DNA from 3 places in the Pseudomonas azotoformans genome. Region 3 is predicted to be linked to each of the others. Evidence: predicted binding sites of a transcription regulator. Region 3 holds the regulator's gene; each other region holds the start of a gene.
What was found. Region 3 encodes FliA, which starts transcription of late flagellar genes. Its sites were predicted from a motif close to CTAAAGTTTNNNNNNNNNNNGCCGNTAA; they were not measured.
Positions count from the first base shown of each region.

Region 1: motA (flagellar motor stator protein MotA) is a predicted target of FliA. The motif match lies at 1,712-1,739, and genes of this name have one in related genera.
Region 2: AYR47_RS33200 (methyl-accepting chemotaxis protein) is a predicted target of FliA. The motif match lies at 2,374-2,401, and genes of this name have one in related genera.

Region 1 covers NZ_CP014546.1:2,104,522-2,108,683, reverse strand. Annotated here, with positions in the region: gene motB (flagellar motor protein MotB) at 1-789, opposite strand, end outside; gene motA (flagellar motor stator protein MotA) at 793-1,644, opposite strand; gene AYR47_RS09730 (HDOD domain-containing protein) at 1,811-3,346, shown strand; gene AYR47_RS09725 (rhodanese-like domain-containing protein) at 3,404-4,162, shown strand, end outside.
Region 2 covers NZ_CP014546.1:5,115,037-5,119,198, forward strand. Annotated here, with positions in the region: gene AYR47_RS23405 (TonB-dependent siderophore receptor) at 165-2,333, shown strand; gene AYR47_RS33200 (methyl-accepting chemotaxis protein) at 2,500-3,993, shown strand; gene AYR47_RS23415 (sulfite exporter TauE/SafE family protein) at 3,990-4,162, opposite strand, start outside.
Region 3 covers NZ_CP014546.1:6,270,047-6,274,208, reverse strand. Annotated here, with positions in the region: gene flhF (flagellar biosynthesis protein FlhF) at 1-438, shown strand, start outside; gene fleN (flagellar synthesis regulator FleN) at 544-1,377, shown strand; gene fliA (RNA polymerase sigma factor FliA) at 1,374-2,114, shown strand; gene AYR47_RS28775 (chemotaxis response regulator CheY) at 2,282-2,656, shown strand; gene AYR47_RS28770 (protein phosphatase CheZ) at 2,675-3,463, shown strand; gene AYR47_RS28765 (chemotaxis protein CheA) at 3,475-4,162, shown strand, end outside.

The DNA.
Region 1 (4,162 bases), 2.7 Mb from region 3:
GCGGTTGACCGGGTTGAACGGGTCTTGATGATCAAACAGCTGCGACGAAGCAAACCCCACCACGCGCGCCACTTGCGGGTCCGGATAACTGCCGGCAACCAGCGCGCGGCGCGCGGCGTTGGCGCGGTTGGCCGAGAGTTCCCAGTTGCCGAAATCACCCTGGCCCGCGTATGGCTTGGCGTCGGTGTGGCCGCTGATGCTGATCTTGTTCGGCACCGCCTTGATGGTGTCGGCCATGGCCAGCAGGATGTCTTCAAAGTACGGCTTCAGGCGCGCACTGCCGGAGTCGAACATCGGCCGGTTGGCGGCGTCGGTGATCTGGATGCGCAAGCCTTCCGGCGTGATTTCAAAAGAAATCTGGTCCTTGAATTTCAGCAGTTGCGGGTTTTCTTCGACCTTGGTCTGCAGCTCTTGCAGCAGCAGCTCAAGGCGCTCCTGCTCGACCTGCTCAGCCATGGACTCGACGGTGTCGCGCTCGATCGGGATTTTCTCCTGGGGCGACTCGGTCTTGATTTCCGGGTTGATGGTGCGCTCAGGCGCCAATTGCGGCGAGCCACCCAGGTCGATCACGAAGGGCGTGCCGCTTTCCGAGAAACCAATCGGGTCTTTGAAGTAGCCAGCGATGGCGATCTTCTGTTCGGGCGTGGCGGTGGACATCAGCCACAGCACCAGGAAGAACGCCATCATCGCCGTCGCAAAGTCGGCGAAGGCGATTTTCCAGGCGCCGCCATGGTGCCCCGCAGCGAAGCGCTTGACGCGCTTGATGATTATCGGCTGGTTGTTTTCCATGGCTTAACGACCGCGAACCGCTTGTTCCAGCTCGGCGAAGCTTGGGCGATGCTTCGGGTACAGCACCTTGCGGCCAAACTCCACCGCCAGGGACGGCGGCATGCCGGAAGCCGAAGCGACCAGGCTGGCCTTGATCGATTCGTACAGGTTGATTTCTTCCTTGGCGTCATGGGCCAGGGAGGTCGCAAGCGGACCGAAGAAGCCGTAGGCCGCGAGAATACCGAAGAACGTACCCACCAGTGCCGCACCCACGTGCATGCCGATGGCGGCCTGGTCGCCCTCGCCCAGGGACGCCATGGTCACCACGATACCGAGTACCGCCGCGACGATACCAAAACCCGGCATACCGTCAGCGATGCCGGTCACGGCGTGGGAAGGATGCTCCAACTCTTCTTTAAGGCTGAACAACTCCATGTCGAACAGGCCTTCCAGCTCATGGGGGGCCATGTTGCCGGAGGACATGATGCGCAGGTAGTCGCAGATGTAGGCGGTCATGCGCTCATCTTTGAGCACAGCCGGGTACTTGGCGAAAATCGGGCTGGCGGCGGCGTCTTCGATGTCGGCCTCGATGGCCATCATGCCTTCGCGGCGGCTCTTGTTGAGGATCTCGTAGACCAGCCCCAGCACTTCCAGATAGAACGTGTGAGTGAAGCGCGAACCGAACATCCCCAGCGACTTCTTGACCACGTGCATAGTCATGTAGCCGGGGTTGGCCTGCAAGAATGCGCCGAACGCCGCACCACCGATGATCAGCACTTCAAAGGGCTGGATCAACGCCGCAATTTTACCGTGGGACAGGACGTAGCCACCGAGCACACTTGCGATGACGACGATGATGCCGATAATTTTAGCCATAGGGGATGAGTACTTGCGCCGTCGGGTTCATGGACATATTGGGTGTAGCAGAAAACTCTTGTTCTACTTATCGGCAAAACTGCGCCAGACTATAGCCCGTTAAGGCGAAAAGCCAGTTCGGCCCGCTCCGGGCGTGTAGACCGCAAGTGATGATCGCGCCCCTATCATGGCTAATGAAACGACAGTCCCAAGTGCAAAACCCAACTCTCTCGCCGCTTGGATCAAGCGCCTGGACGATGTGCTGCTGCCTGTGCCCCAGGCCAGTCACGACCGGGTGTGCAAAGGCATCCGCGACAGCCGCAGTTCATTGCGAGATATTGCCGAGCTGATGCAAAGCAGCCCGGCGCTTGTGCTCAGCGTGATGCGCGAGGCCAACAGCCATACCCATGGCAGCTTGGCGGAACCGGCGGAAAACCTCGAAGTGGCGCTCAACCGCCTGGGCCTCAAGCGCGCCGAAGAACTGCTGGCGCGCCTGCCGTCGGTGCCGGCCAATGAGATCCCCGTGGCGTTGCGCCAACTGCTGTTGGTCAGCCAGCACGCATCGCAACAAGCCAACGGTTTGTTCGGCAGCCGCCTGGCGCGACTGTGGCAGGACATTCACTGGGGCAGCCTGCTGTTTCTGTCGCCGCTGTGGCCGATGGCGGTCGCCTACCCCAAGCTCCTGGAAGAATGGGAACTGCGGGTGATCCACAAAGGCCAATCGGCGCGCGAGGTTGAGCAGGCACTGTTCGGCGTGCGCCTGCTGGACCTGTGCGTCGGCCTGACCGAAGCCTGGCACCTGCCGATCTGGGTGTCCCAGGGCTATAAGCTGCTGATGAGCGAGCAGCGCTTGCTGGTCAAGGCGCTGCACATCGCCCGCGAAGACGACCCACTGCGCCACCAGCAATTGCTCGACGCCGAACCCAACCTGCGCCGCTGGTTGAACCAACCGGCCAATACCGTGCTGCTGGCCAACGGCCTGGCGATGTCGGCCCAGGAATCCTGGACCTGCCCGCACACCGAACGCTGGCAACTCCTCACAGCGCTGTACCTGCAACAGCCCCTGGGCGAGGTGCAGCAGCAGGTCCACCAGCAGGCCGTCACCAGCGCCCGCACCACCTTGATGCCTGACCTCTGGCACCCGGCGCTGTCGCTGATCTGGCCGTGGCATGTACAAAAGATTCATCGCGGCCTGCTTCCAGCGCCACCGCCCACCGCTGAGGCCCTGGCCGTGTGGCGCAAGCGCTGCACCGAACTGCTGGTGGAACCGAGCCGCTTTGCCAACGCCATGCACCTGACCACCTGCGCCAAGGAGGCCCTGGTGGCCAGTGGCATGCAGCGGGTCATGCTGTTGATGGCTGACCGCGCCATGAGCACCTTGCGTGTGCACCAGGTCGATGGCCTGCCGAAGGATGCGGCCAATTTGAGCCTGGATGTGGTCAACAGCACGCTCTTGCAGCGCTTGCTGGAAAAATCCGCGCAGGTACGCCTCAACCCTGAAAACCATGCGCAGTTCTCGGCCTTGCTGCCGCCGATCCTGCGTCGCCTGTTCACCGGCGAACACCTGTTGCTGCGCTCGCTGAGCTGTAATGGCAAGGTGGTTATGCTGATGGTGGCCGACCAGGGCGGCGGGCCGTTCTCGGAAACCACCGTGCAGGCCTTCGGCAAAACCGCCCAATGCATCGAGAAAGCCCTGCACTGCTTTACCAACCGCAGCGCCTGATGCTTGCGCTACAATCGCCGTCTTTTATCGCCAACATTTGTGCCCAGGAGACCTCACATGCCTGACTTCTCTGGCTTGCCGCTGGTGATCGAATCCAGCGACCTGCTTGGTCGCCTCGATACCGAACACCTGATACTGGTGGACCTCACCAGTGCCGCCCGCTACGCCGAAGGGCATATCCCCGGCGCGCATTTCGTTGACCCAAAGCGCACCCAACTGGGGCAGCCCCCGGCGCCCGGCCTGCTGCCCAACAAGGCTGATCTTGAGAAGCTGTTCGGCGAACTGGGCCACACCCCGGACGCCACCTACGTGGTCTACGACGACGAAGGCGGCGGCTGGGCCGGACGATTCATCTGGATGCTCGACGTGATCGGCCACCAGAAGTACCACTACCTGGACGGCGGCCTGCTGGCCTGGCTGGAAGACAAGCACCCGGTATCCACCGACGTGCCCGCCCCCGTCGGCGGCCCGGTCAGCCTCACGTTGCACGATGGCCCCACCGCCACCCGCGAATACCTGCAAAGCCGCCTGGGTGCCGCCGACCTGGGCATCTGGGATGCACGCGGTCCGCTGGAGTATTCCGGCGAGAAGGTCCTCGCCGCCAAAGGCGGGCACATCCCCGGCGCGGTGAACTTCGAATGGACTGCCGGCATGGACAAGGCGCGCAACCTGCGTATCCGCCGCGACATGCCGCAGATCCTCGAAGACCTCGGGTTGACCAAAGACAAAGAAATCATCACCCACTGCCAGACTCACCACCGTTCTGGCTTCACCTACCTGGTGGCCAAGGCGCTCGGTTATCCGCGAGTCAAAGGT
Region 2 (4,162 bases), 1.2 Mb from region 3:
TACTCGTAGTTAGTGGCAAAACGCCGCGCCTCTAGATGTGAAAAAATCATTAACCAATTCTCTTTTAAGGCTTTTTCCCACACGTTCAATCTGCCACACTGATGCGAATAATTATCAACACCTTTATTATTCGCCAGGGACGGCATTCGGGGAGAGTCAGTTCCATGTCTGTGCAACAACACGGCGGCAAAGGTTTTTCACCCAGTCTGATGGCGTTGGCGGTCTGTCTTGCAAGTTCACCTGCGGCCTTTGCCGCCGAGACCCAGGCACCCGCCGCTACCCTTGAACTGGGGGCCACGCAAATCTCCGGCGAAGCGCAACTGGGCGAAACCACCGAAGGCACGCAGTCCTACACCACCGGCGCGATGAAAACCGCGACCAAGCTGCCGTTGACCATGCGTGAAACCCCGCAGGCCGTTACCGTCATTACGCGCCAACGCATGGATGATCAGGCGATGACCAGCATCAATGATGTGGTCAAAGCCACGCCCGGTCTGTTCCTCAACTTCTCCAGCGGTCCTGGCCGGCAGTCCTATACGTCCCGCGGTTTCGACATCGACAACCTGATGTACGACGGCATCCCCACCGGCTATAACGGCGTCTCCGTAGGCTCTCAGCCGAACCTGGCGATGTTCGATCGCGTCGAGATCGTGCGCGGCGCCACTGGCCTGATAACCGGCGCGGGTAACCCTTCGGCGGCCATCAACCTGGTACGCAAGCGGCCACTGGACGAACAAAAAGTCACCCTCACCGGCGCCGCCGGCAGTTGGGACGACTACCGTGGCGAACTCGACGCCTCCAGCCCCCTCAACGACAGTGGCACCTGGCGCGGCCGGGTCGTCACGTCCTACCGCGATGCCAACAGTTTCATCGACAACGCCGAGGAATATCACGGCCTGTTCTATGCCGTCACCGAAGCCGACCTGAGCGAAGACACCACCCTGACGCTCGGTTTCTCGAACCAGAAAGACAAGACCAACTACTTCTGGGGTTCGTCGATGGTCGGCCAGGATGGTCATCACCTGAACCTGCCACGGTCCTACAATCCAGGCACTGACTGGGAGAACAAAGACCAGGAGGTCAACACGGTATTCGCTGAACTGCGCCAGCAACTGGCCAACGACTGGAAACTGCAAGTCAACGCCAACTACGCCGAACAGAACGCATTGTTCTCCGGCTCGTACCAGTCACGCTGGGTCAATAACACGCTGGCGCGCACCGTCTACCAGGCGGCCTACGATGAAAACCAGGCAGGCGTCGACGCCTTCGCCAGCGGCCCCTTCCAAGCGTTCGGACGTACCCATGAACTGGTCGTGGGCGCCAGCCGACGCATCTACGACATGACCACCCACAACTACAGCCCCTACAACCTCAACTGGCCGCTCGCCGCGGGCAAACCGGACTTCGTCCACACCACCAATGACCGTGATGTCACCACCCAGGATGGTGTCTACATCACCACGCGCCTGAACCTGGCCGACCCTTTGAAGCTCATCCTCGGCGGGCGCCTGGACTGGTATGACTACGATGCCCATGGCGGTGCCGACAACTCCGGCGACTACAAGGTCACGCGTAACCTCACCCGCTACGCCGGCCTGATCTACGACCTGGACGACCATCACTCGGTGTATGTCAGCTACAGCGACATCTTTACGCCGCAAAGCGCCAAGGACACCTCCGGCAACCCCGTCAAGCCGATTGTCGGCAAGAACTATGAAGTGGGCATCAAGGGCGAATACCTCGGCGGTGCGCTGAATGCGAGCGTGGCGCTGTTCCGCGTCGACCAGGAAAACCGCGCAGTGGATGTGGTCGTGCCTAACTGTCCGCAGGCCAGCTGCTCCGAAGCCTCAGGCGAAATCCGCAGCCAGGGTATCGACTTCGAACTGCAAGGCGCCCTGACCGAGAACTGGCAGGTCGGCGGTGGCTACACCTACGCGCGTACCCACACCATCAAGGATCAAGCCAACCCGCAGAACGTCAACCAGCAGTTCGACACCGACACCCCGGAACACCTGTTCAAACTGACCACTAACTACCACTTCCAGGGCGCCCTGCAAAAACTCCGCGTGGGCGGCAACGTCTCCTGGCAGAGCCGCATGTACAACGACTTCAAAGTCGCGGACGGCAGCACCTACCGCCTCAAGCAAGGCGCCTACGCCGTCACCGACCTGATGGCCGGTTACCAGGTCAACCAGCACCTTGACCTGCAACTCAACGCCAACAACATCTTTGACCGTCGCTACTACCAGTCCATCTCCAACTCCGTGAGCTATGGCGGTGATTCCTACGGCACGCCCCGCAACATGATGCTGACTGCCAAATACAGCTTCTGATCGCGATCCGATCAACGGCTACCCGCCCGGGTAGCCGTTCCTCAAGTCCCTCCCCCGCAAGCCGATAACCGTTTGGCATCACTGAATCCTATAAAAACCAAAAACACCTGATTCGCTCCACCCTGCCCTCACTTTGATTCGGCCAGACCACAGGGAGTAAGTGTGAATGCCCACCCGCGCGCGTTTTTTCGAGCACTACCGCAAAGCCGACCGCATCATGCTGGCGTTGATCTGGCTGATGTTTCTGTTTTCCCTGGGCTTGGCCTTCTGGCACGACACCTTGATGCAAGCCGCCATAATCGGCGGCGGCACCAGCGTGGTGCTCACGGCGCTGTACCGTGCCATAGGCGGCACCCGCGTGATGCGCTGCGCCCTCGGCGCAGGCCTCATGGTGATGGCGGCGCTGCACATCAACCAGGCCCAGGGCGTGATCGAATCGCACTTCGGGATTTTCGCGCTGTTGGCGGTGCTGACGTTTTATCGTGACTGGCTGCCGATCCTGGTCGCGGCCGCCACCATCGCCGTGCATCACGTGGTGTTCCATGCCCTGCAACACCAAGGCTTCCCGGTGTTTGTGATGGAACATCACGGCGGCTGGACCATGGTGTTCGTCCACGCGTTCTACGTGGTGATGGAAACCGTCGCCCTGCTCTACCTGGCCGTACACAGCCAGGCTGAAGCGGTCGAAAGCCAGGAAATGCTGGAGAAGATGCGCGCGGTCACCTCCCAATTCAGCGCGCAGACCACCCAAGGTGACGGCAAGGTGCATGTGTCCCTGGCCAAGCGTTTCGACCACTTCCTGCAACAGATCACCCACCTGATCGACGGTGTCGCCCGCGACTCCCACGGCCTCGGCCAACTCGGCCAGGCACTGGCCAGCGCCAGCGGCACCCTGGAAAAAGGCGCACGGCACCAGTTGGCGGAAATCACCCAGATGACCGGCTCGATGCAGCGCATGGAAGACGCCATGGGCCACATCGCCGTGCACGTCGAGCAAGCGGTGGATCACGCCGGCAAGGCCAGCCAACAGATCCTGCGCGGCCAGGAAAGCGTCAGCCGTGCCCAACAGGAAATCACCCAGTTGGCCTCGCGCCTCAACGGCACCCATGAAACCGTGCAGGGCCTGGCCGTGCAAGCCGAGCAGATCGGCAGCGTGCTTGAAGTGATCAACAGCATCGCCAACCAGACCAACCTGCTCGCCCTCAACGCCGCCATCGAAGCCGCCCGCGCCGGCGAGCAAGGCCGTGGCTTCGCCGTGGTCGCCGACGAAGTGCGCAGCCTGGCGCAGCGCACGGCGGTGTCCACCCAGGAAATCAAAACCATCATCGAAGGCCTGCAACACGGCAGCCGCCAGGCCGTCGAAGCCATGCACGACAGCCGCCAAGGCGTGGAGCGTTGCGTGGAAGACAGCCAGGTCGCCGTCGACATGCTGCGCGCCGTGGGCAACGACATTGCGCACATCGACGACCTGAACGGCCGGATCGTGACCACCACCCGCGAGCAGACCACCGCTAACCTGGAGATTGTCGGGCGGTTGCAGTCGGTGCAGAGCATTGCGCAAAGCACCGCCAACGATGTGGAAACCCTGGCGCGCAGCAGTGAGCAGCTACCGCCGATTGCGGTGCGGTTGGATGCGTTGGGACGCAGGTTCCACCCCTAGGCCCAGTAGCCGCCAATCCCATCCCACAGCAGCTTCAGCGCGGTGACGATCAGCAAGCCATAGCAGGCGCGATAGAGTTGGCGCTGATCCAACCGCGCATGCAGCCGCCAGCCCAGCCACACGCCACTGGGCACGGCGAACAGACAGATAAGTGCCAGGCCCAACACGT
Region 3 (4,162 bases):
CTGCTGCGCAAACGCGTGGTCTTGATCGACACCGCCGGCCTGCAAGCCAGCGACCCGGCATTGCGCATGCAACTGGAAAGCCTGGCCGGGCGTGGCATCAAGTCGAAAAATTACCTGGTGCTTGCAACCACCAGCCAGAAACAGGTTCTTACCGCTGCATACCACAGCTACAAACGCTGCGGCCTGGCCGGTTGCATCCTCACCAAGCTCGATGAAACCGCGAGCCTGGGCGAGGTGCTGAGCCTGGCCATCAGTCATGAACTGCCGGTCGCCTACCTGACCGACGGGCCGCGGATTCCGGATGATCTGCATCTGCCGCGCCGTCATCAGTTGGTCAGCCGTGCAGTCAGCGTGCAAATGCAAGAAGAGCCTAGCGAGGAAGCGATGGCCGATATGTTCGCCGACCTCTACCACAACCCGGCAAAACGGGTGGGTTGAGGCAGGATGAACACCGTGAAATGTATCTACATCGATGGTCTGCAAGCGATTCACGCGGCCAAGCCATGTAGCCTGCGTCTAAGCAAGACAAGGTAAAGAAATAAAATGGGCAGCATGCATCCCGTACAGGTGATCGCGGTGACCGGCGGCAAAGGTGGCGTCGGGAAAACTAACGTGTCAGTGAATTTGTCCCTGGCCCTGGCAGAGCTTGGCCGTCGCGTCATGCTGCTGGATGCTGACCTGGGGCTGGCGAACGTCGACGTTCTGCTGGGGCTGACGCCCAAACATACGCTTGCCGATGTGATCGAAGGCCGCTGTGAGCTGCGCGATGTGCTGCTGCAGGGGCCCGGTGGCATCCGTATCGTGCCGGCCGCCTCCGGCACCCAGAGCATGGTGCACCTGAGCCCGGCGCAGCATGCCGGCCTGATCCAGGCGTTCAGTGATATCGGCGACAACCTCGACGTGCTGGTGATCGACACCGCCGCCGGGATCGGCGAGTCCGTGGTCAGCTTCGTGCGCGCCGCGCAGGAAGTGTTGCTGGTGGTCTGCGATGAACCCACCTCGATCACCGACGCCTACGCCCTGATCAAACTGCTTAACCGTGACTACGGCATGAACCGCTTCCGCGTCCTGGCCAACATGGCCCAGAGCCCGCAGGAAGGGCGCAACCTGTTCGCCAAGTTGACCAAGGTCACGGATCGCTTCCTCGATGTCGCCTTACAATACGTCGGCGCAGTTCCCTACGACGAGTGTGTGCGCAAGGCTGTGCAAAAGCAGCGTGCAGTCTACGAAGCGTTCCCTCGTTCCAAATGCGCATTGGCGTTCAAGGCTATTGCCCAGAAGGTCGATACCTGGCCGTTGCCTGCCAACCCTCGGGGGCATCTGGAGTTTTTCGTCGAGCGATTGGTGCATCAGACGAGCGCAGGACCCGTGCTATGACAGCGACTGGCTACAACGCGTACAAGAAGTCTGCCCGTGACAGTCAGGGCGAGTTGATCGAGCGCTACGCGCCCTTGGTCAAGCGTATCGCCTATCACTTGCTGGCACGCCTACCCGCCAGCGTCCAGGTCGAAGACCTGATCCAGGCGGGCATGATCGGCCTGCTCGAAGTGTCGACCAAGTACGACGCGAGCAAGGGTGCGAGTTTCGAGACGTATGCGGGTATCCGTATCCGTGGCGCGATGCTCGATGAAGTGCGTAAAGGTGATTGGGCGCCGCGTTCGGTGCATCGCAATACACGCATGGTCAGTGACGCAATTCGGGCAATTGAAGCAAAAACCGGTCGCGACGCTAAAGATCACGAAGTTGCGGCCGAACTCCAATTGAGTCTCGACGATTACTACGGGATTTTGAACGATACCTTGGGCAGCCGCCTGTTCAGTTTCGACGACCTGTTGCAGGACGGCGAACACGAAGGGCTGCACGAGGACGGCGCGAGCGCTCATATGGAGCCATCGCGTGACCTGGAAGATGAGCGTTTCCAGGGGGCGTTGGCGGACGCGATTGCCAATTTGCCGGAGCGTGAGCGGCTGGTGTTGGCGCTGTACTACGACGAAGAGCTGAACCTCAAGGAAATCGGTGAGGTCCTGGGGGTCAGCGAGTCGCGGGTCAGCCAGTTGCACAGCCAGTGCGCAGCCCGCTTGCGGGGGCGTTTGGGAGAGTGGCGAGCGCGCTGACAGGCAGTGTGGGGACACTGCAGACGAGACCGCGAGGGCAACCAGCCTTTGCGGGTTCGACCCGTGGTGCCCCGGCAGTCCTTTTTGTGTAATGCCTGTTGATTGAAATGGCGCGTCCAGGTGCTGGGCGCGTTTAAGACTGCTTGGAGGTCGAATTGGACAAGAACATGAAAATCCTCATCGTTGATGACTTCTCAACGATGCGGCGGATCATAAAAAACCTGTTGCGTGACCTTGGGTTCACTAACACGGTCGAGGCGGATGACGGCATTACGGCGATTCCGATCCTCAACAGCGGGAGCATCGACTTTCTGGTAACGGACTGGAACATGCCGGGCATGACCGGTATCGACTTGCTGCGCCACGTGCGCGCCGACGAAAAACTGCGCAGCCTGCCTGTGTTGATGGTGACCGCCGAAGCCAAGCGTGAGCAGATCATCGAAGCCGCCCAAGCCGGGGTAAACGGTTACGTGGTCAAGCCATTCACTGCATTGGCCTTGAAAGAGAAGATCGAGAAAATCTTCGAACGCATCCACGGCTAATGCCATCGCGGGGGAGCTATGGAGCATAAAGAAACGTCACAGGGAGACTTTGAGTCGACCCTGAAAAAGCATGCTCACCAATTGGTCGACAGCCTTGAAAAAGGCCAGTTCGGCGACGCGGTGCAGTTAATCCATGAGCTCAACCAGACCCGTGACCGCGGCCTGTACCAGGAAGTGGGCAAGCTCACACGCGAGCTGCACAGTGCGATCGTCAATTTCCAGATTGACCCGCATATGCCCCAGGCCGAGGAAATCTCGCAGATCACCGATGCCACCGAGCGCCTGTCCTATGTGGTCAGGCTGACTGAGGCGGCGGCCAACCGCACCATGGACCTGGTGGAAAACGCCACGCCCCTGGTCAACGGCATGGCCAACGAAGCCCAGGCCCTGAGCAACGACTGGGGCCGTTTCATGCGCCGCGAAGTGGGCGCTGAAGAGTTTCGTGAATTGGCGCGTCGGGTCGAAGGGTTCTTGTCACGCAGCGAGCAGGAAAACCGCACGGTTTCCAGCAACCTCAACGACATTCTGCTCGCCCAGGATTACCAGGACCTCACCGGTCAGGTGATCAAGCGTGTGACCCAGTTGGTCACCGAAGTGGAAAGCAACTTGCTCAAATTAGTGCTGATGGCAGGCCAGGTAGACCGTTTTGCCGGCATTGAACATGACCGCGAAGCGATCCTCTCGGAAAAAGATCCACAAAAACATCTCGCCAAGGGTGAAGGTCCGCAGATTCATGCCGATAAACGTGAAGACGTTGTATCGGGTCAAGATGATGTCGATGACCTGTTATCCAGTTTAGGCTTCTAAGGAGCACCCACATGAGCTTCGGCGCCGATGAAGAAATCCTTCAGGATTTCCTTGTAGAGGCCGGCGAAATTTTAGAGCAGTTGTCCGAGCAACTGGTCGAGCTGGAAAGCCGACCGGATGATGCGAACCTGCTCAATGCAATTTTTCGCGGTTTTCACACTGTAAAAGGGGGCGCCGGCTTCCTCCAGCTCCATGAGCTGGTGGAGTGCTGCCACATCGCCGAAAACGTGTTCGACATCCTGCGCAAGGGTGAGCGTCACGTTGATTCGGAATTGATGGACGTGATTCTCGAAGCACTGGATGCGGTCAACGGCATGTTCAGCGAGGTGCGCGACCGTGCACCGATCACTGCCGCCACCCCGGAACTGCTGGCCGCCCTGGCGCGCCTGGCGGAACCGGCCGACACCTCGGCTGCGCCTGTGGTCGAGGCGGCGCCCGAGCCTGTGGCCGAAGCCGAACCGGATGTGACCGACAGCGAGTTCGAACAGCTGCTCAACTCCCTCAGTGCCGTGAAGGCCGAGGCAGAAGCGCCAAAGGCGCCTGTCGCTGCGCCAACCAGCGAAGACATCACCGACGCTGAGTTCGAATCCCTGCTCGACCAGTTGCACGGCAAAGGCCAGTTCGCGGCCGACGCTGTGGCACCGGCCGCTGCGCCCGAGGCGCCTGCTGCTAAAGCCAGCACCGACATTACCGACGACG